One region of the Fictibacillus sp. S7 genome, then DNA from elsewhere that is predicted to be linked to it. Evidence: riboswitches for the same ligand, from Rfam matches in the RefSeq annotation. Region 1 holds a riboswitch; the other holds the start of a gene.

Evidence for each region. Region 1 has a riboswitch for S-adenosylmethionine ahead of mtnW (2,3-diketo-5-methylthiopentyl-1-phosphate enolase). Riboswitches for the same ligand answer to the same signal wherever they lie in the genome.
Region 2: another riboswitch for S-adenosylmethionine. It lies ahead of DMO16_RS20075 (alpha/beta hydrolase family protein); the one in region 1 lies ahead of mtnW (2,3-diketo-5-methylthiopentyl-1-phosphate enolase).

The regions. Positions count from the first base shown of each region.
Region 1 is NZ_QJKL01000001.1:1,454,584-1,466,103, reverse strand. It holds gene DMO16_RS07450 (pyridoxal phosphate-dependent aminotransferase) at 1-1,144, shown strand, start outside; SAM riboswitch class I at 1,225-1,331, shown strand; gene mtnW (2,3-diketo-5-methylthiopentyl-1-phosphate enolase) at 1,415-2,656, shown strand; gene DMO16_RS07440 (2-hydroxy-3-keto-5-methylthiopentenyl-1-phosphate phosphatase) at 2,653-3,315, shown strand; gene DMO16_RS07435 (methylthioribulose 1-phosphate dehydratase) at 3,312-3,938, shown strand; gene DMO16_RS07430 (1,2-dihydroxy-3-keto-5-methylthiopentene dioxygenase) at 3,971-4,507, shown strand; gene DMO16_RS07425 (FAD-dependent oxidoreductase) at 4,627-4,863, shown strand; gene DMO16_RS07420 (AI-2E family transporter) at 4,883-5,995, opposite strand; gene asnB (asparagine synthase (glutamine-hydrolyzing)) at 6,152-8,002, shown strand; gene DMO16_RS07410 (glycoside hydrolase family 13 protein) at 8,036-9,793, opposite strand; gene DMO16_RS07405 (LacI family DNA-binding transcriptional regulator) at 9,949-10,992, shown strand; gene ligD (non-homologous end-joining DNA ligase) at 11,029-11,520, opposite strand, start outside.
Region 2 is NZ_QJKL01000001.1:3,923,403-3,934,922, reverse strand. It holds gene DMO16_RS20080 (bile acid:sodium symporter family protein) at 54-1,028, opposite strand; SAM riboswitch class I at 1,239-1,345, shown strand; gene DMO16_RS20075 (alpha/beta hydrolase family protein) at 1,472-2,281, shown strand; gene DMO16_RS20070 (thermonuclease family protein) at 2,398-3,168, shown strand; gene DMO16_RS20065 (putative protein N(5)-glutamine methyltransferase) at 3,221-3,994, opposite strand; gene DMO16_RS20060 (TIGR00366 family protein) at 4,018-5,349, opposite strand; gene DMO16_RS20055 (quinone oxidoreductase family protein) at 5,512-6,492, opposite strand; gene DMO16_RS20050 (D-2-hydroxyacid dehydrogenase) at 6,610-7,575, shown strand; gene DMO16_RS20045 (YkgJ family cysteine cluster protein) at 7,735-8,079, opposite strand; gene DMO16_RS20040 (bifunctional 2',3'-cyclic-nucleotide 2'-phosphodiesterase/3'-nucleotidase) at 8,288-11,520, shown strand, end outside.

The DNA.
Region 1 (11,520 bases):
AAAACGCCTGCCTGAACAATTTTTTGCCAAGCTTGTGGGAAAAGTGAGTGCGGTTGCCGCACAGGGGCATGATGTGATTAATCTCGGACAGGGAAACCCTGACCAGCCGACACCTCCTCATATTGTTGCTGCCTTGCAAGAGGCAGCGGTTAATCCTCAGTACCACAAATATTCTCCTTTTCGGGGATATGATTTTTTGAAAGAAGCGGTAGCTGTTTACTATAAAAATGAGTTTGGGGTAGAGGTTGATCCCAAAAAAGAAGTGGCTGTGCTGTTTGGCGGAAAAGCTGGTCTCGTAGAAGTTGCACAGTGTTTTCTGAACAAAGGAGATACTGCTTTAGTTCCGGATCCGGGTTATCCGGATTATTGGTCAGGCGTCGCCATGGCGGAAGCAGAAATGAGCATGATGGCGCTGAAAGAGGAAAATGACTTTCTTGTCGACTATAACGAAATTGATAAAGAAACGGCCGACCGTGCCAAATTAATGTTCCTCAACTATCCAAACAATCCAACAGCAGGTGTTGCCACTCCGCAATTTTTCAAGGAAACCGTGGACTTTGCCAAAAAGCATGATATTCTGGTCGTTCATGACTTTGCCTACGGAGCCATTGGGTTTGATGGAGAAAAGCCCGTCAGTTATTTGCAGACGCATGGTGCCAAAGAACAGGGAATTGAGATTTATACATTGAGTAAAACGTATAATATGGCAGGCTGGAGAGTCGGTTTTGCGATTGGAAATGAGAGTGTGATAGAAAGCATTAATCTGCTTCAGGATCATTTTTATGTCAGCCTGTTTCCGGCGGTACAGGAAGCAGCGGCAAAGGCATTGCTTGGGGCGCAGGATTGTGTCAGGGAGCTTGCCGACATGTACGAAAAGCGAAGAAATGTTTTTATTTCAGGGTTGCAGGAACTCGGGTGGGATGTTAAGGCACCCAGAGGGTCCTTTTTCTGCTGGCTTCCCGTGCCTGAAGGACATACTTCAGAGAGTTTTGCAGATTACTTGCTGAATGAGGCACATGTTGTGGTCGCTCCGGGCATCGGATTTGGCAAAGAGGGAGAAGGCTATGTAAGAGTGGGCCTTCTTACGGATGAAGAGCGCTTGAAAGAAGCGGCAGATCGAATCCGCGCATTAAATATTTTCTAAGCTATAATTGGATTGACAGATTTTTTATAACCTGTCATAATCACAAGTAATTCTAACATTCGAAGTAATATGAACATTTTCTCTTATCAAGAGCAGGTGGAGGGACTAGCCCGATGAAGCCCGGCAACCGGTTATCCTAAGGATTTACACGGTGCTAAATCTTGCAGCGCATGCTGGGAGATGAGAGGAAGCGGCATCCTTATGTCTATAATGCCTCTTCCCTCGGGAAGAGGTTTTTTCGTGTGAATTAATGTTTTGGAGGGATACATCATGGCATCAGTAACTGCGACCTATCTTGTTCATGATCCTAAAGGAAATTTTGAAAAAAAAGCGGAAGGAATTGCGCTGGGGTTAACCGTCGGCTCCTGGACCGATCTTCCGGATCTGCAAAAGGAGCAGCTTAAAAATCATAAAGGCAGTGTGGCAGAGATCATTGAATTGCCGGAAGATGCACGGGTAAACCAATACTTTGGTTCGCCCAGAAAACAGGCACTTCTGAAAATCTCTTATCCTGCTGCAAACTTTTCTCCTGACCTTCCAGCGATCTTAACCACCGTTTTTGGAAAGCTTTCACTGGATGGCGAGGTAAAACTTATCGATCTGGAATTTTCGGAAGACTTAAGCAGCGAATTTCCAGGGCCATCCTTTGGAATTGATGGGATTCGAAATCAGCTCGGAGTTTATGAACGTCCGCTGCTCATGAGCATTTTCAAGGCTGTGATCGGCAGAGATATGGACTACTTTAAACATCAGCTGAGAGAACAGGCACTTGGCGGCGTTGATTTGGTCAAGGATGATGAAATCCTGTTCGATAATCCGCGGACCCCATTTGAAGAACGTATTAAAACAGCCAAACAAGTACTGGCCGAAACGGAAGAGGAGACTGGCCATAAAACACTGTATGCCGTTAATTTAACGGGACGGACATTTGAATTAAAAGACAAAGCGAAACGTGCAGCCGAGCTCGGGGCAAGCGCCCTGTTGCTCAATGTTTTTGCCTACGGACTGGATGTGCTGCAAAGCCTGGCAGAGGATCCTGAAATTAATCTGCCCATCATGGCTCACCCGGCCGTTTCAGGTGCACTGACACCATCCGAGTTTTATGGCATTTCCAACCGGCTTCTTTTAGGGAAGCTGCTTCGGCTTGCTGGAGCGGACTTGGTGCTGTTTCCGTCGCCATATGGCAGCGTAGCCCTCAGGAAAGAAGACGCTGTTGGCATCGCTGCAGAGCTGACAGAAAAGCATATAAACTGGAAAGGTGCTTTCCCAGTGCCGTCAGCCGGAATTCATCCGGGATTGACCCCTCTTTTGCTTCAGGACTTTGGCATCGACAGCATTATTAATGCCGGCGGCGGAGTTCACGGGCATCCAGGAGGAGCCGTTGCCGGAGGAAAAGCGTTCCGCGATGCGATTGATGGCTTGCTGCTTAACAAATCGCTGGAGCAGATCAGCGAGGAGAGCGATCCGCTGAAAGCCGCATTGAATCTATGGGGCGGTCTGGTGAAATCATGAGCAGAGAACGGATTATCTTTTGTGATTTTGACGGAACCATTACCGAAAAAGACAACATCATTGACATCATGAAAAACTTTGCTCCCGAAGGATGGGAGCCGATCAAGGATAAAATACTGAATCAGGAAGTATCCATCAGGGGAGGAGTCGGACAGCTCTTTTCTCTTATTCCTTCCAGCCAAAAAGAGGAAATCATTCAGTACGTTCTTTCCACAGCAAAAATCAGGGATGGATTTGAAGAATTTGTTCAGTATACGAAAGACCAGAGCATCCCATTGTACGTGGTAAGCGGAGGAATTGATTTTTTTGTTTATCCGATTCTTAAAAATATAGTGGACGAGGAACAGATCTATTGCAATGGCAGTTCGTTTGCAGGAGAGACCATCGAAATTCTTTGGCCGCACAGCTGTGACAGTCAGTGCAGCAATGATTGCGGATGCTGCAAACCGGCTATCTTAAGAAGCTTTGATTCCGCTTCGTACAGAAAAATCGTGATCGGAGATTCCATCACCGATTTACAGGCTGCCAAAATGGCAGACAAGGTGTTTGCAAGGGACTTTTTGAAAGAGAAGTGTGAACAGGAAAACATTGCTTTTGAACCTTTCACTACGTTTTATGACATTATTTCGTATCTGCAAATAAAGGAAGTGAGCATTTGAGATCATTGGGGGAATTGTGGAAAGAGCTGGCTGATGTTAAGGATGAACTGGCTTCACGGGACTGGTTTCCGGGTACAAGTGGAAATTTGTCCATCAAGGTTAGTGGCGATCCCATTACTTTTTTGGTGACTGCAAGCGGCAAGGATAAACGGAAACGAACAAATGAAGATTTTGTTTTGGTGGATGTTTCGGGCAATTCCGTAGAAGAAACCCATCTGCGTGCTTCAGCTGAAACCGGTTTGCATGCAAAAGTGTATCAGCATACCGATGCGGGGTGTTGCTTGCATATTCATACTGTCGATAACAATATTATTTCCGAGCTGTATGGCGATCAGGGGGAAATCACCTTCCGTGGGCAGGAATTGATCAAGGCAATTAACATCTGGGAAGAAGATGGATCCTTTACTGTGCCGATCATTGAGAATCCGGCAGATTTGTCTGTTCTTGCAGAACGTTTTGCTGAAGCCATTACTCAAGATACAAAAGCCGTTCTGATCAGAAATCACGGAGTTACAGTATGGGGTAAAAATGGATTTGAAGCCAAAAAATATCTTGAGGCATTGGAGTTCCTTTTTTCCTACCACGTCAAAATGAGATTGCTTCAGCCTCAGTATGCATTTTAAAGCCAAAAAATAATTTAAAGGGGGATGCCAATATGGCACAATTACGTTTTCATGATAATAATGAACGAGTGGAAGAGCTGGACAAAGTAAGCGGTTATTTGGAAAGCCAGGGTGTAATCTATGAAAACTGGGATATTGCAAAGCTGCCGTCTCATCTGAAAGAAAACTATTCGTTATCCGATGAGGAAAAGGCAGAAGTGATCCAGGTGTTCAGAAGTGAAATCGATGAACTATCCAAGCGCAGAGGATACGTGACCGAGGATGTTATCTCATTGTCCCCGGATACACCAAATCTTGATGAGCTACTGCAGAACTTTTTGGCCGAACATCATCATTCCGATGATGAAGTACGGTTTATTGTTAGCGGACATGGTATTTTTGCCATTGAAGGTCCGGAAGGCCGTTTTTTTGATGTAGAACTAGAGCCGGGCGACCTGATTTCCGTTCCTGAAAATTACCGCCATTACTTTACATTGATGGACGACCGCCAAGTGGTGGCAGTCCGAATCTTTAAATCCAAAGAAGGCTGGGTTCCGATTTACGACAAACAGGAAGCCCCCGCAAAATAAAACGACATGCTGCCATGAAGGAAGGAAACCTTTTGTGGCAGTTTTTTTTATACTTTTTTTAAGGTTTATACAGGGTGGGATGGTGGTAGTTATTGTCATAAAGGTGGTGTAGGAAGAGAATGGTATATCAGGTGGTTATCATTGGCGGGGGAGTTGCCGGTTTGACACTGGGACTGAAACTGGCCAGGTCCAATGTTGAAACCTTAGTCATTGAAAAACAAAGCAAAGCATCGCATGTTCAAAGCGGATTCAAAATCGAAGAAACCAGACCCATCATAAAAGAAGGGGCATGGTGTATGATTTGTTTGGAGAAAAAAGCGGTGAGTGCCGCAGAGCAACAGCAAATGACGTGCTGATTTCAGCACGTCATTTGTATTAGGAAATAATTTTTTTGTCCTGTTCAATCGATTGTTCTTTACGAAGCTTGATCAGGCTGTAGGTGTGAAGAACGATAACCTTCAGCACGGCATAGACAGGAACAGCAAGAATAAGACCCAAAAGGCCGCCAAGGGAGCCTGAAACAAGGAGTATGGAAATAATGGTCAAAGGATGGATATCAAGCTTTTTCCCCATCACTTGCGGAGAAATGATATTTCCTTCAATCTGTTGTGCAATGACCATAACAATGAGCACTTTAACAATCATGAATGGTGAATCAATGACCGCCACAATCAATGCAGGAATTACCCCGATGATCGGCCCCAGAAAAGGAATGACGTTCGTAAACATGGCGATGACCGTGAGCAGCAATGAGTAGTCAATCCCGATAATCAGATAACCGATATACAAAAGAATTCCCACACATATACTGACCAAAATCTGGCCCTGAATATAAGAGCTCAGTGCCATATCCATGTCGGCCAAAATTTTTGTGCCGTTTTTTCGCTGTGTCGGCTGAAGAAGACGAAGGACCATCTTTGGTGCTTTTTCCCCTTCCTTCAGCATGTAGTAGAGGATAAAAGGAACGGTAACAAACACCATGATAATGTTCGTGAGCACACCGATAAAGTTTGTCACACTTGTTCCGATCATCGAAGCACTTTTGGACAGATAGTTTGTTACCTTATCCGAAATGTCATTGACGCTGAACTGGCTGTTTTCAAGAATACGGTTTACCCATTCATTGTTTTGCAGCTCTACCACTTTCCCCCGGATCGCATCGATCAGTCCCGGTGTATTATGGATCAAACTGTTGATCTGGCGCTGCAGAACAGGGCCAACGGCATAGGAGAGCAGAACAAACAATCCAATGGCCGCTAAATAAATAAGTAATATCGAAAGGGACCTTGGCACCTTTCGTTTATGAAGAAAGTTAACGATCGGCCTGAACAAGTAATACAGTACCCCCGCCAGCAAGAACGGAAAAAAAAGAGTCTGGACAAGAACTACGAGCGGGCGGAAAACAAAATGAATCTTAGTTCCGGTTAGAATAATTAGAAAGATCAATAGAATCGCATAACCGAATCGGAATGCTTTGGACTGTGGCATAGCTTCACCTGCGTTCACTAGTATTGTATCTATTATATATGGTAGTTTGACAGGTTTTCAATCCTTGAAAAAATGAACCATTATTCCTTCGCTGCATAAAGTAAGTATTGGGCGTTTATGTCTGGAGAAATCAGCTCAGTTCGAGAAAGGGTGATAATGGTGTGTGGAATAACGGGATGGATTGACTGGCAGCGCAACATTTCACATGAAAATAAAACCTTGATAAAAATGGCGGCGACCCTTTCCAAACGGGGACCGGATGCGTTGAATGTTTGGAGTCAGACACACGTTGGATTTGGCCATGCGAGGCTGGCTGTAGTGGATCTGGAGGGCGGCGCGCAGCCGATGACCCGAGAAGCGAAAGAGGCGACCTTCACCATTTGCTATAACGGGGAACTCTACAATACGGAAGATTTGCGGAAAGAATTGCTGAAAAAAGGATATCGTTTTGAAGGCCATTCAGACACCGAGGTGTTATTAATCTCGTATATCGAATGGGGAGAAGCGTGCATCGACCATTTTAACGGTATATTTGCTTTTGCCATCTGGGATGCCAAAAGAGAAACTTTGTTTATGGCCCGTGACCGTCTTGGCGTGAAACCGTTGTTTTATTTATTATCGGGCGGTCGTTTGTTGTTCGGTTCCGAATTGAAGGCCATTCTTGCTCATCCGGAGGTAAAAGCGGAAGTGGAACGAGAAGGATTGCAGGAGGTTTTCGGACTCGGACCTTCCAGAACCCCGGGTCACGGTGTGTTTAAAGGAACCAATGAACTCCGGCCAGGCCATGCGTTGAAATTCGACCGCTCAGGTGAGAAGATATGGCGGTACTGGAACGTGAAAAGTGAAAAGCATTCGCATTCCTTGGATGAAACAGTGTCCAATGTCAAAGACCTGGTTACCGATGCTGTTGAACGGCAGCTTGTAGCAGATGTACCGGTTTGCACCTTTTTATCCGGCGGTCTGGATTCCAGTGCCATTTCGGCTATTGCTGCCAATCATTTTAAACGGGAAAACAGGGGTCCCCTTCATACCTTCAGTATTGATTATGTAGATAATGATAAATACTTCAAAGCGAGTGATTTTCAGCCGAATGCCGATGGCCCATGGATCGAGAAAATGGTGGAAGCCACGGGTTCTGTTCATCACAGCTGCATTATCGATACTGACCTGCTCGTCAATCACCTGAAGGAAGCCGTCATGGTAAGAGACCTGCCGGGAATGGCAGATGTAGATTCTTCGCTGATCTGGTTTTGCAGGCTGATCAAAGAACAATCAACCGTTGCACTTTCCGGAGAATGTGCGGATGAAATCTTCGGCGGGTATCCCTGGTTTCACAAGCCGGAGGTCATGAACCGGCCGCTTTTCCCCTGGATGAGCTCGACAGCCGAACGGGAAAATCTTTTGCATGAGCACTGGAAGAATAAACTGAATTTATCATCTTATGTAAAACAGCGTTATGAAGAGTCACTGAAAGAAATGCCGAGGCTTGAAGGCGAATCAGGAGTAGAAGCAAAGCGCCGGGAAATCTTCTATTTGAACATGATTTGGTTCATGACCACGTTGCTGGACCGGAAAGACCGCATGAGCATGGGGGCATCCCTGGAAGTGCGTGTTCCGTTTGCTGACCATCGCATCGTAGAATATGCATGGAACATCCCTTGGGAAATGAAAATGCTTCAGGGAAGGGAAAAGGGACTTCTTCGAAAGGCCCTTGAAGGCCTGCTTCCGGAAGACGTACTCTACCGTAAGAAAAGCCCTTACCCGAAAACACATAATCCGAATTATACACTGAGTGTGAAGGAATGGCTTCAATCCATAATCGACAAACCGTCTTCTCCACTTCTGGAGCTGATTAAGAAAGAAAAAGTTCAGGATATCATTGATAGCAATGGAGAAGCATTCAAGGTCCCGTGGTTTGGCCAGTTGATGACCGGGCCGCAGCTGATGGCCCACCTGGCCCAGATCGAAACCTGGCTTGGCACATACAATATCAACATTCTTGATTGAAAAAGCCGCGGAGTCGCCTTCCGCGGTCTTTTTTTAGTTTGCTTTCCATTTGATTATCAGAAAATCATCAGGTTCCACCCTTGCCTCATCGGATTTTAATGCTTCGTTGGTCCAGATATTGATCAATGGTTCCGCTGACCCAAAGAGAGCAGGATTCAGCGTAAGCTCACTTGATGAGGTATTAAACGCGAACAGCAGCTTTTCATCACCGGCAGCTTTTACATAGGTCAGCAGATCAGGAGTGTCTTCGGAGGTAAGAAAAGAAATGGGGCTTTTAGCACTGAACGATGGAACTTCCTTTTTCAGGCGGATTAACTTTTGAAGACCTGCAAACAATTCATGATTTTGGGCCTCCGGATTCCATTCCATGCATTTCCTGCAGCCCGGGTCCCGTCCGCCTGTCATGCCGATTTCGTCACCATAATAAATGCAGGGTGTTCCGGGGAAGGAAAGAAGCAGCACAAACAGCTGCATAACCTTTTTTGTATTTCCTCCGGTTACAGTCAAAACCCGTTCGGTGTCATGTGAACCCAGCAGGTTAAACATCACCTCATTTACATTTTCAGGGTAGGAGTGTAAGATGCCGGATATCTTTTTGGTGAATTCCAGCGCATTGATGTTGGAGCGGGCAATATAATCCAGGGCCAGTGATGAAAAAGGATAGTTCATGATCGCATCAAACTGGTCGCCCTGAAGCCATGGCAGGGCATCATGCCAAATCTCGCCAAGAATATAGGCGTCCGCTTTGATGCTTTTTACAGTTCTTCGAAACTCACGCCAAAATTGATGGTCAACTTCATTGGCTACATCAAGCCGCCAGCCGTCAATATTAAATTCATCGATCCAGTACCTCGCAACATTTAATAAGTAATTTTTGACCTCAGGATTTGCAGTATTTAGCTTTGGCATGGTTTTTTCAAACGCAAAAGTGTCATAGTTCGGTAATGGATCAGTGACGACAGGATATTCCCTGATATGGAACCAATTCTTATAATTTGAGTACTCCTGGTGGACGAGCACATCCTGAAATGGGACAAAGTAAAAGCCGCTGTGATTAAAAACGGCGTCCAGCATGACTTTTATGCCTTTTTCATGGCATGCATCAACCAGCTGCCGAAAATCTTCCTTGGTTCCGAACTGTGGATCAATTTCTAAATAATCGATGGTATCATATTTGTGATTGGAAGTTGCTTTAAAAATTGGAGTGAAATAAATACCGCTTATGCCAAGAGACGAAAGATGGTCAAGATGCTGCAGGACGCCTAGAAAGTCTCCTCCGAAAAAGTTGGCGGGAGTGGGCTCGGAGGAACCCCAGGCCAGCGTCCCCTCCGGGTCATTGGAGGAGGTGCCATTGGCAAACCGCTCGGGAAAGATTTGATACCAGACCGTGTTTTTTACCCAGTCGGGAGCCTTAAAAACGTCCACTGGATGCAGGAAGGGAAAGCAAAAATAGGGTGCGATGTCATTCGTTGGTGCTGATTCGAAAACCCCTTTTTCTGTAAAAACGAATGTTTCGTTTCCGTCGCTGAGCTCGAAGCCGTACCTCATTCTTCGGAACCCGGGACGTACGGAAGCCAGGTAATAATCAAAATACACATCCGAACCTGTTTTTATCATAAGTTCTTTCTTTAGCAGCCAGTTTCCGTCTTTCCATTCGTAGGGATCGCCATAAATCAGTTGTACGGACCCGATGTCGTTCTTTTTGGTGCGAAGGCGGATATGAAGGGTCTGTTCGTCATAGGCATAGGCAAAATTGTTTTTGGGGCGATGATACAAAGCTTCTTTTAGCACATTTTCCCTCCTTAATACGTCTGGAATCAAAATGGAATTTGTATGTAGTATACCGCATTTGGAAGCAGGAAGAATATGCTTTTACTGGAGTCTGCTGTTCTTTTTCCGTTCCTTTGATTAAAATAGAACATACAACAGACGGAAGGAGGATAACAATGACCGCTACCATTAAAGATGTCGCTAAACTGGCAAATGTGGCTCCGTCCACTGTTTCACGGGTCATAGCCAATAATCCAAGAATTTCTGAAAAAACGAAACGGAGAGTAAGGGAAGCGATGGACCATTTGGGGTATCACCCTAATTTCAATGCAAGAAGCCTCGCCAACCGATCCTCCCAGGCCATTGGTCTGGTCTTGCCTGGGTCTGCTGACAAAGCTTTTCAGAATCCGTTCTTTCCGGAAGTGATCCGCGGAATCAGTACGATCGTTCATGAAAAGGAATATGCACTTTACATGTCAACGGGAAAAACGGAAGAAGAAATTTATGATGGTGTCGTGCGAATGGTTCAAGGCGGAAGGGTAGACGGAATCCTTTTGCTTTATTCAAGTGTGGATGACCAAGTAATGAACTATCTGATCGAGAAAAAATTTCCGTTTGCTCTTGTAGGAAAGCCATTGAAAAACGAACAATCCATTACGCATATTGACAATGATAATTTTCAGGCATCAAGAGATGTAGCGGACTATCTTATTTCTCTGGGGCATGAAAAAATTGGTTTTGTAGGAGGGAGCTCACGACTGGTTGTGACGATTGACCGGTTGCTCGGCTATGAGAAGTCACTACGAAGCCATCAGCTTCCTTATCGTGAGGACTATATCATCCATGAGGAATTTCTGGAAAAAGGGGGACAGGAAGCGATCAGAAAGTTGTTGGCGCTGGATGAGCCTCCAACGGCGTTGCTCGTCATGGATGATTTGATGGCTTTTGGGGTCCTCAGAACACTAAATGAGATGCAGCTTTCAGTACCGGATGATATTTCAGTTGTCAGTTTTAACAATGTCATGCTCGCCGCTTTTTCTACTCCGGGCCTTACGTCAGTGGATATCAACATTTTCCAGCTCGGTTACGAAGCCGCGGTGTGCTTAATGGATCTGATTTCAAATCCGGATCAAAAACCCATGCGAGTCGCAGTTCCTTACCGTCTGATCGAACGGCAGTCCTGTAAAGCAAAAACAGCTCAAAAGCAGGGATCGATATAATAAAAAACAGCTCCGGATCAGCGCCGAGCTGTTATTTTATAAGCCCTGTTCGTTCAGCCAATCCAAAACAGGACCAAACGGCTGGCTGGTTTTTGCTTTTTCAAATTCTTCAAACGGATCTCCGTTTTCCAGGACCCGCCGATGGATGATGGGCAAGGGGAAGGCTTCTGGCCGAAGATCACGAGTGAGTTCTTGCCAGTGGATAGGGGTTGCCACCAATGCTTCTTCGTTGCCTCTCACCGAGTAGGGAGCAATGATTGTTTTTCCTTCGGCATGCTGGATAAAATCGATGTAGCATTTGTTTCCTCTGTTTTTTTTAAGTCGTTCAATGGTAAACCACTGGGGTTCCTTAGTAATTAAATATTGAGCAAGAAAGTGGGTGAACTTTCTTGTGTCATCAAATGTGAATCGAGCCTCGGGCAAGGGGATATAAACCTGCAGTCCTTTGTTGCCGCTTGTTTTGATGAATGTTTTCAATTTCAGCCTGTCACACACTTCCTGGATCAACAGGGCTGCTTCCACGGATAA
Region 2 (11,520 bases), 2.5 Mb from region 1:
TCCGTTAAAAAGGAAAAATAATGACAAAAAAGGAGCCTTAGGGACTCCTTTTTTTATGCCGATGTGCTTTCATTGTTATGATGCTGGATCTGTCTTCCAAAATGTTTAGACAAAACAAAACCATAGACCGATGCAAGGATCTGCTGAAACAGCATCCCGATCACGACAGGTACGGCTGTCAAAGGGGAAAAATAAGTGAGGGCAATAACTGAACCCGCACTGATGTTTCTCATTCCACCGCAGAAAACCATGGAAACCATTGTTTCTTTATCATATTTCAGCAAAATACTGACTAAAAAAGACACTAAATATCCGCTGGCTGCAATGAAAAAGACAATGATTCCAATCCACACCAGTTTTTTATCCGCATGCTTCAGATAAGGAGCTGCCACCGATGCATTAATCGCGACTACAACTGCCATACAAATTTTCGATATAGGGGCTATCCGTTTTCCTAACGTCAATTTGATGTTTCCCTTCGTCTTGTGATTTAGAATCATACCCACAATGGAAGGAATGACAATCATAATCAGCAGGTCCTTGACCATTGGCCATACCTTGATGGCTACAGACTCTCCGACAAAGAGAGAAAGACTGTATGGAACCACAAGAGGCGATAACAATGTATCAATTAATATGATGGATAAAGCAAGGGTGCTGTTTCCTTTATAAATAGAAACCCACATGCTGCTCGTGATTCCGCATGGAATGACCATAGCAAGCACCAGTCCAGTAATGGTGTAAGGATCCGTGGGAAACGCTATGTGTCCCACTGCCCAGGCCCACAAGGGCATAAAAACGTGCAGAATGGCCAACCCAATAAAAATGGGGACAGGACGAGACAACGTATTGCGCAAATGGGTAAAATTTGAGCCAAGGCTGCCCGAAAATGTCATAAACGCAAAAATCCACGGAACGAGAAACAGAAAGTTTTTTAGCTCATGTGTCAAAAGCATGCCCAAGAGTACACTGACCGGGGTAATGAGTGGCATGAATCGCTCTAGCTGATGATTGATCTTTTCTAACACGCTTAACCTTCTTCCTAATCATTCTAATAATTTACTATGTTATTATTTTACAATATATAAGATTTAATGCCAACATACTCAGAAGAAAAGGCAGGGACAAATGCATTATTTTTGATACCTTTTTTGAATTGGTTCATATTCTATAATCAACTTATCTTATACAATTGACAAACTATTAAAAATATCATACATTAAATTAAAATGATATACTTCTTATCCAGAGAGGCGGAGGGAATTGACCCTGTGAAGCCTCGGCAACAGACTCCCCTATGAGCACTGTGCCAACTTCAACAAGCTGCTGGCTTGAAAGATAAGAAATGTGTTGACGTGATTCGTTCATTCAACTCCTTCTTATGTTTCTATAAGAAGGGGTTTTTATTTAACTTTAATTCCTACTAAAAAGATAAGATTAGTTAATTATAAAGAATTGAGGAGTTGTTCATATGGAAAAGCAAGGTTGGTTTCTATGGAAGGATTGCAAGTTAACCGCCACCGTTCATTATCCCCGGCACACTTTAGGAATTCTCCAGGCCAAATTGCCGATTGTCATCATCTGCCATGGTTTTACAAGCAACCGAATCGGTGTGGACCGCCTCTTTGTTAAAACGGCCCAGCAGCTTTCCGCGAGCGAGTTTGTCGTTTTGCGTTTTGACTATGCCGGCTGTGGAGAAAGCGAAGGCAGCTATGGAGAAAATACATTTCAAGATTTAATCAGTCAGACACAGGCTGCTATTGATTATGCCTCAAAGCTGCCCTGCGTCGATTCCAGGGAGATCATTCTCCTTGGCCATAGTTTGGGAGGAGCCGTGGCGGTTCAGACTGCGGCAGTCGATCCGAGGGTAAAAGACCTGATTCTCTGGGCTTCGGTAGGAAATCCCTACGATGATATCGTGAATATTATTGGAAAGGATGAATGCCAAAGTTTAACGACAAAAGGGTATGTTGATCATCTGGGATATTCATTAAAAGCTGATTTTCTCCATTCCCTTCAATCCTACCATCCCATGAAGGAGCTGGCACAGTTTACAGGTGACATTTTACTTCTCCATGGAACAGAGGATAAAGACATTCCAAGCGTATACTGCACCCAGTTCTATGACAGCTGCTCCCATAGAATTCATGGAACTAGTGAATTGAAGCTCATTAAAGGAGCGAATCATACCTTTTCTTCTATCCATCATTTTAATGAACTTCTTGCCCAAACATTGAACTGGCTTAACCGCCAGTCAGCCACAGACCGCATCACGATCTAATCGATCATGATGCTTTTTTTATTGAAAAACACTCTGTGAGTAAATAACGTAGTATAATAACTTTTGTGATTTTACAAATCATCGGCAATACATAGATAGAGGAGAGAAAGAAGATCGTGGAAAAAAATCCCCTTAAAAAGCTGCTCAGTATAGCAATGGTATGTTTACTAGCTGTGTTGGCTGCCGCATGCTCACCGGTTCAGGAGAGCAGCAGTCCCGATGGGCAGAGCGCTTCGATTAAAGGCACACCAGCAACTGTCACATATGTAGTAGATGGAGATACACTCGATGTTAAATTCAAGAATGGAAAAACAGAACGTGTCCGTATGCTGCTAGTGGATACTCCCGAAACGAAACACCCAAGGCTTGGTGTTCAGCCATTCGGTCCGGAGAGCTCAAAATTTACAAAAACACAGTTAACCGGTAAAAAAGTAGGCGTTGAGCTGGATATTTCCGAACGTGACAAGTATGGGAGACTGCTTGCTTACATATGGATTGGCAAACAAAACTTTAACCAGCTGCTTTTGGAAAAAGGACTGGCCCGGGTCGCTTATGTGTATCCGCCCAATACAAAATATGTAGACCAGTTCCGCGCCACACAGGAAAAAGCCCAGCAAAAAGGGGTTGGCATCTGGTCCATCGAGAACTATGCCCAGAAGGACGGTTTTCATGAAAATTCCAAGAGCCCATCTTCTAATGAAAACAAACAGCCTGCCAATCCCCCTTCAAATGAGAAACCCAAAGGAAAATGCAACATTAAAGGAAATAAGCAGTCGATGATCTACCATGTTCCCGGCGGCCAATCTTATGATGTAACAAAAGCCGAGGTCATGTTTTGCTCAGAGGCAGAAGCCCAAAAAGCCGGTTACCGAAAAGCAAAAAGATAAGACGCCAGACGGGAAAAGCCGGGATCAGCTAAAACGCGCTGATCCGGCTTTTTTACTTGGTGCCAATAACCACCGTTGCTTGGAGCTCTGAGGAACAGACCACTGTTGAACTCAGGCCCTGCTCCTGAAAAATCCGCCATGTTTCTGCTGATTGGCGGGAGCTTGTTTCCATGAGCAGACTTCCTCCAGGTGCGAGCCAGGATCCTGCTTCAATCGTTGCCCTCCGCTGGATATCATGTCCGTCCAAGCCGCCATCCAGCGCTATCCGGTCTTCATACATACGCGCTTCTGCCGGAAGAGATGACACTGCATTCGTAGGAACGTAAGGGGCGTTTACCACAAGAACATTCACGCTTCCAAGCAAGACTTTTGGCAGCGGCTCATATAAGTCCCCTTCAAAAACCTTTCCGTCCGCCTTGCTAACATTCCGGCGCGCGCATATTACAGCTGCAGGATCAATGTCAGTTGCGTAAAGCCTGATCCCAGGCTTAAGCTCGGCAAGTACGGCCCCTACCGCTCCTGAGCCGCAGCAAAGATCCACCACAGCATCTCCCGCCCTTATTATCTCTGCAGCCTGATGTACGAGAAACTCGGTACGCCGGCGGGGAACAAATACATGAGAATCTAACTCAATCCGAAATCCGCAAAAATCCGCATGACCCATTACATGCTCAAGAGGCACTCCCTCTGCTCGCTTTTCTGTCATTCTGTCCAGTTCTTCGGGAGACACTGCAGCAGAGAGCAACAGCCGTGCTTCTTCTTCCGCGTAAACACAGCCGGCAGCCCTCAGCCGAGCAGCAATCCCGTCAAAAGCAGTAACTTCCATCAGCAGTCCCCCTTTGCAAATGACTAAAAAAACGACAAACCTACCGTAAAGATAACACCAGAAACCAGGAGCGTGGTCACACAATAGCCCATAATGTCCCTCGCCCCGAGCCCTGCGATCGCCAGTGCGGGCAGCGCCCAAAACGGCTGAGCCATGTTCATCCAGGCTTCACCGTAGGCAATCGCCATGGCAGCAACGCCAGAGTCAACGCCAAGCTCCTTGGCCGCAGGCATGATGAATGGACCTTGTACCACCCAATGTCCGCCGCCTGACGGAACGAAAAAGTTTACAAATCCTGAGCTTAGAAAAGCAAAGAACGGAAAGGTTGAAGGATTGGAAATAGAAATAAACGCATTGGTAATCATTCCGCCCAGTCCAGAAAGCTCCATCATCCCTTGAATACCCGCATAAAACGGAAATTGAATCAAAATGCCTGCGGTACCTTTTGCCGCATTGGAAACAGCATTCATGTAGGAAAGCGGTGTACCATGCAGCAGGAGACCGGTCGTGAAAAACAGTAAATTAACAGTATTTATATCGATTTTAAATCCGTTTTGAACTATGTAATAAACAATATAAGAATATCCGAGAACCGAGATGACCAAGCTCAGCAGCCGACTGTTTTCCATGGAAACCGCAAATGTTTTTTTCGTATCAACAGGAGCAGTGGCGATAGCCGCAGAAACCTCATCTTCTGTTAACAACTTCGGATCAATCCCGATCACATCTTTTCCTGTTGGCATCATCATCTTGGCCATAATCGGCAGAACGATAAGCAGCGCAAGAGTAATAAACAAATTATAGCTCGTAAAAATGGTATGAGTGAGCGGAATCAGTCCTGCCGTTTTTTCCATTGGATTTCCCGGCGTCGCAGCCACAAGGGGAACAGACCCCGATAATCCTCCATGCCAGGTAAGAAACCCGATATAGGCACAAGCAATCAGAAACCGGTAGTCGGATCCCGGTATACGCTTGGCCACTTCCTTTGCAAACAACGCCCCTACAATCAATCCAAAACCCCAGTTGATGAAACAGGCGATTCCGGAGCCTACAACAACAAGAATCACACCCTGTACCGGAGTTTTCGCTACTCCAGCAAGTTTGACCATCCACTTTTTAATAAGCGGGGAGCTCGCAAGTGCATGTCCGGTAACAAGGACAAGGCTCATTTGCATGGCAAAGGCAAGGAGGTTCCAGAATCCAGATCCCCAGAACTCCACCATATCAATAGGGCTATGATGGGTGAAAATTACTCCTGAGAGAAAAAGAACGATTGTAAGGATTAATGCAAACACAAAAGGATCCGGTAAGAACCGTTGAACGAGAGCGGTAAAAAAGTTAGAGAGCGCTTTCATAATTTCGCACGTCCTTTCTGCCTGAACAGGCTGTTTAAGTCTGTGAATAGATGCACTCGTTAACTATTCCGTTTACAAACCTGAAAATCCTGTCTGTTTAACGTAAATCTTGTAAAAAATTATCGAGTCTCACAAACAGAAGGTCTTACAGAACATGTTGATTTATTCATTTACCATTAGCAGAACTTTACCAGTGCTTTTCCTGCTTTCCACCCAGTCATGGGCTGCCGCTGCCTCATCTAGACGAAATTTCTTTCCGATGTTGATTTTCAGCTGGCCCGCTTCCAGTAATTGAAACACATGAGGAGCCATTTTCTGCAGTACTTCAGGCCGCTCTTTTCTTGTGGTTCCAAGGCTGAAGCCCAAAACCGAACGGCAGCTCGAATGCAGCTTGCCGGCTGGAATGGTGCCGTACTCTCCGCACGAATTTCCAAATACCACAAGCTTTCCGTACTTGGCCAGGCAGTCAAAGCTCTGATCCGTTAATTTTTCTCCTACTGAATCAAGAACAATATCGGCCCCTTTTCCATTTGTGAGCTCGTTTACAAGCTGAGAGATATTTTCTTTTTCATAATTAACAACATAATGAGCACCGGCGTCCTTTGCAATTTGCATTTTCTGTTCATTTCCTACCGTCCCAATCACCATTCCTGCTCCAAGGGCAAGGGCTGTCTGTATGGCCGTAGTGCCTACACCTCCGGCTGCAGAATGAATGAGAACCGTTTCCCCTTTTATCATTTTTGCAAGATTAGCCAGAAGGTGATACGAAAGAAAGGAAACAATTCCGCAGGAGCCTGCCGTCTCAAATGTCATATTGTCCGGGATGGGAAATGTCAATTGAGCGTCTGCTCTCATATATTCCGCGTAGGAACCATCATGGGGAAAGGCAAGCACCCTCTGGCCTTCATGGATGTTCAGCACATCAGGACCAACCTTCTCCACAATCCCTGCTGCCTCCAGTCCTGGAATAAATGGAAGATTCCCCTTCCCTTTTGTCCCTACCCTTGCTTTAATATCGGCATAATTGACAGAAGTAGTTTTTACTTTGATTAATACCTGATCGGAACCAATCTGAGGGACAGCTGTTTCCGACCATGTCATGTTTTCTGAACTTCCAAAGTTTTTTACTATAATCGCCTTCAAGTGACTTCCTCCTTTTTTCTTATCGTAACAGAACACTTTAGCCCAAGAGCATGTTTACACAAAAATTTCTCACCTTCTGGTAAACTGGACAAAAACACACAGACAGGATGGGATAAGATGACAGCACGTAAATTGCTCATTGCTCAAAATATTGACGATTCTTATGTGGAAAAGGTACAGAAAATCATTCCCGATTGGACCATTGTGACAGGCAAGGACAAGGAGATTTGGCAAAAGGAAGCTCCTGATGCAGAGATCATTGCCGGCTGGAAAAAAGGAATGGAAGAATACACGCTAGATCGTGAAAATGCGCCCTTAAAATGGGTACAAACCTGGAGTGCCGGGGTTAACAATCTTCCGCTCGACCGCCTTTCCTCCGAGAATATTCAACTGACCAGCGCCAACGGCGTCCATGCTTTCCCTATTTCCGAAACCATTTTTGGGCTCATGCTCGGCCTCACGAGAAAAATACATACATACGTGCGCAACCAGCAATCCAAAACATGGGACCATTCCAACCTGAAGCTTGAAATCCATGGCAAAACCCTGGGCATTCTCGGAACAGGTGCCATCGGACGTGAAACAGCCAAAATTGCCAAAGCCTTTGGAATGAAGGTGCTTGGTATGCGCCATTCGGGAAAACCTGAGCAATATATTGACAGAATGTATACATCTGAAGAGCTGCACGATCTGCTTCCTGAATGTGACTATTTGGTTGTGACCCTTCCATTAACCAAGGAAACGAACCGCATGCTGGGCAAAAAAGAATTTCAGCACATGAAAAACACGGCTTTCTTCATCAATATCGGACGCGGTGACATTGTAGTGGAAGAGGATTTGATCCAGGCACTGAATACCGGAGAAATCGCCGGAGCGGGTCTTGATGTGTTTGAAAAAGAACCGCTTGACAACAACAGTCCTCTTTGGAATATGGAGAATGTCATTATCACTCCCCACACAGCAGGGTCCACCGAGTATTACGACCAGCGCGTCATCGAGGATATTTTTATTCCCAATCTGAAAGACTATCTCGACGATAAATCCCTTTCCATTAATGCCGTGGATTATAATAAAGGATATTAATAGCCCTTACAAAAAGACTGTTGCTTGGGAGCAATTTTCCTGCACCTTCATTGATAAGTTGTTGTAGTGAAAGGTGCGAGATCCTCGAAAATGAAAAAAGCAGCAGCCTGGAAGGGAAAACACCTACTTTTAAGAGCAACAAAAATTACGCAAGAAGCTTTACTTAAAATCGTTCCATGTATAATCCACCGACAAAACCCCGATCGTTTTGTGTTCAAGAGGCTGGCCATCAACTGCCAGTCCCGGGTTTTTGAAGCAGACCAACTCTTTATGGTAGCCAAATTTTTGACAGACCTCCGGCCGGGCTGAATATATTCCGCACCGGTCTTTTTCCATGTCATAAAAGATGCACGTTCCGAAAAAGCGCGTCTGTTGCTCAAGTTCATTCCGTAGTTTACGAGGCATGCTTTTTACTTTCTTTCTGATTTTTTTCAACTCTGTTTCAGTTACCGCTACTGGACCGCAGCATAATCCCTTGCAGCCTTGGCATGGAAGGACGCTCATCCTTTTATTCCTCCTTCTATATAGAACAGCTGAAACATCGATCAGCCGCCAGCAAAAGAAATTTCTACATAGAGCGCCATAATCCTTCCTCCATCTGCCTCCATCCTTTTGTCCCAGCGCCTAAAATAATTCAAAAAACTCTACAAACTTCTGGGACTTTCGTGATATATTATTTGAGCAGTGCAAAATAAGGAAAGGCTGTGAATCTATGTCATTTACTGGAACTTTCAAGAAGTTACTGGCCTCATCTCTCGCCATTGGACTAGTTTCCTCTCAATTGGCTAACCCAACGGTTGCGGCAGCAAAACCTGCCAAGAAATCTGCGCCAAAAGAACCATTTAAAATATCCGCTCCATATGTGGATTTCTCCAAGGGCACAAATGCTTCTGTCACCGTTACTCCTCAAAAAGGGAACCCTGGCAAAGAAGCAGTTGTTTTCCAGCTGATGAAGGGTAAAAAAACCGTATCACAAAGAGCGGTTAAAACCGACATCAAGAAAAGCTCCGAGTTTTCAGCACACTTCAATTCCAAAAATCCATCCTACTGGGTCCAGGTTTCTGTCGTAAAGAATTACAACGGCGATACCAGCAATTTTGGCAAGAACCTCGCAACACCAGTTTCCACATCACCTACCAATCTTCGTATCATGGAAACTACCGATATTCATACAAATCTTGTAGCCTATGATTATTATAAAGCTGCACCTTCCGATGTTCTTGGAATTTCCAAGACAGCCACACTTGTAAAGCAAGCACGCAAAGAAGTAAAAAACAGTGTCCTCGTAGACAATGGGGACTTGATTCAGGGAACACCGCTTGGAACATATAAAGCCAAAATCGATCCTCTTAAAAAAGGCGAGATCCACCCCGTCTATAAAGCGATGAATCAGATGGGCTATGACATGGCTACATTCGGAAACCACGAATTCAACTATGGATTGGACTACTTGCAGAATGCGATTAAAGGCGCCAACTTCCCTTACATTAACGCCAACGTCTTTAAACTTGACAAAGATGACAACCCTTACAACAATAAGAACAAATTCACGCCCTATAAAATTGTAAAGAAAAAAGTAGTTGACCAGAACGGCAAGAAAAGCACGCTAAAAATCGGTTACCTCGGTCTTGTAACACCGCAAATCATGGATTGGGACAAAAACAATCTTGAAGGAAAAGTAATGACACGGGGAATCATTGAAACTGCAAAACGCTTTGTTCCACAAATGAAAAGAGAGGGTGCCGATATCATTATCGCCATGACGCACTCAGGGTTCAATGGAGATACCAAGAACCAGGAAGATGTCATCTACTCACTGAGCAAAGTGAAGGAAATTGACGCTATTACCTTCTCACATACACATAAAGTGTTCCCTGCAGCGGACGAAAAGTCGCTCGATCCATTGTTTAAAGACGCACAAGGAAACGTTCTTCCTGGTGTCGACAATGCAAAAGGAACCATCAATGGTGTACCGGCTGTTCAAGCTGGTTACGGCGGAAGCAACCTGGGGATCATTGACCTCAACCTTCAAAAAGTAAAAAACAAGTGGAAGGTTTACAACACGCAATCCTCCACAAAGGCCATCTACGATAAAGCGACCGGCTTCAAAGCACCAGAAGATGCTAAAATCGTGAACGCGGTCAAAAAAGACGTTGATGCAACCATTAAGTATGTGAATACACCGATCGGCAAAACAACCGACGATATTTACAGCTACTTTGCGCTGGTGAAGGATGACCCATCCGTTCAAGTCGTCACCAATGCCCAAAAATGGTACGTAGAAAACTATATCAAAACCAACAAACCGCAATACAAAGATTTACCGGTTCTATCTGTTGGCGCTCCATTTAAAGCAGGACGTAATGGCGTCGACGAATACACAGAAATCAAAAAAGGTGACCTGACCATCCGAAGTGCAGCAGATCTGTATTTGTATGACAACACGTTAAAAGCCATAAAGATCAAAGGATCAGATGTAAAAGAATGGCTTGAGATGTCCGCTGGGAAATTCAATACCATTGATCCGATGAAATCAGGGGAACAAAAGCTGTTAAATGACAACTTCCCTGTATACAACTTTGATGTTATTGATGGTGTAACCTATCAAATCGATGTAACAAAGCCTGCCCGCTATGATGTCAAAGGCGCAAAGGTTTCGGATTCCAACCGTATTAATAACCTTGAATACAACGGACAGCCGATTGATCCGGATCAGGACTTTATCGTTGTCACCAATAATTACCGTGCCTCTGGCGGCGGAAACTTCCCGGGCATCAAAGGTGCCGAATATGTCGTGGATTCCGCAGATGAAAACCGTCAGATCCTGATGGACTATATCACGGAACAGAAGGAAATCACTCCAACAGCCGATAACAACTGGTCCATCGCACCCATCCAGGGAGATGCTGAGGTCACCTTCACTTCTTCACCAAATGGTGCACAATACTTAACACCTGAAAGCAAAATCTCCTACACAGGAAAAACAGATGATAAAGGCTTCGGAATCTACAAGTATGACCTGAAAGGCAGCGCGCCAGAAGACTTTACCTTATCCCTCATGCATACAAACGATACACACGCTCATCTTGATAATGTGGCAAAACGCATTACAGCTATCAAAAATGTGCGTGCCCAAAAGCCAAGCTCTTTGCTGATTGATGCGGGAGACGTGTTTTCCGGGACCCTTTACTTTAACGAATTCAAGGGACTAGCAGACCTTGATTTTATGAATCTCGCAAAATATGATGTGATGACATTCGGCAACCATGAATTTGATCTGGGCGCAAGTCCGGATGGCCACAAAGCATTATCCGACTTTATCCAAAAGGCCAACTTCCCGTTCGTCAGTGCAAATGTTGATTTTTCAAAAGACAGCCTGTTTGACGGACTGCAATCCAATGAGATTTCCTCTTCTCCAAAGAACGGAAATATCTACACCGGCATTGTAAAAGAAGTGGATGGAGAAAAAGTGGGGATATTCGGATTAACGACTGAAGAAACAAAGGATATCTCCAGCCCTGAAGCGGTAGTATTCAAAAACTATAAAGATGAAGCAGAAAAAGCGGTAAAATCATTCGAAGACCGCGGCATTAACAAAATCGTTGCTGTAACCCACATCGGGTATGACGATAATCCTGCGTATGATAATGACCTGGAGCTTGCCAAACAGGTCGATGGCATTGATGTTATTGTTGGCGGACACAGCCATACCGAGCTTGATCAGCCTGTAGTGGTATCTGCAGACGAAAACGGAAAAGACAAAGATCCAACCGTTATCGTTCAAGCCTACCAATACAGCGACTTCCTAGGAACACTTGACGTTGATTTCGACGAGAACGGAAAAGTAGTAAAGGAAGATGGCAAACTGATTAAAGTGGCTGACCAGCAGGAAGACCCTGCAGCGGCAGATCTTCTGAAAAAGTATTCTTCAAAAATTGATGATCT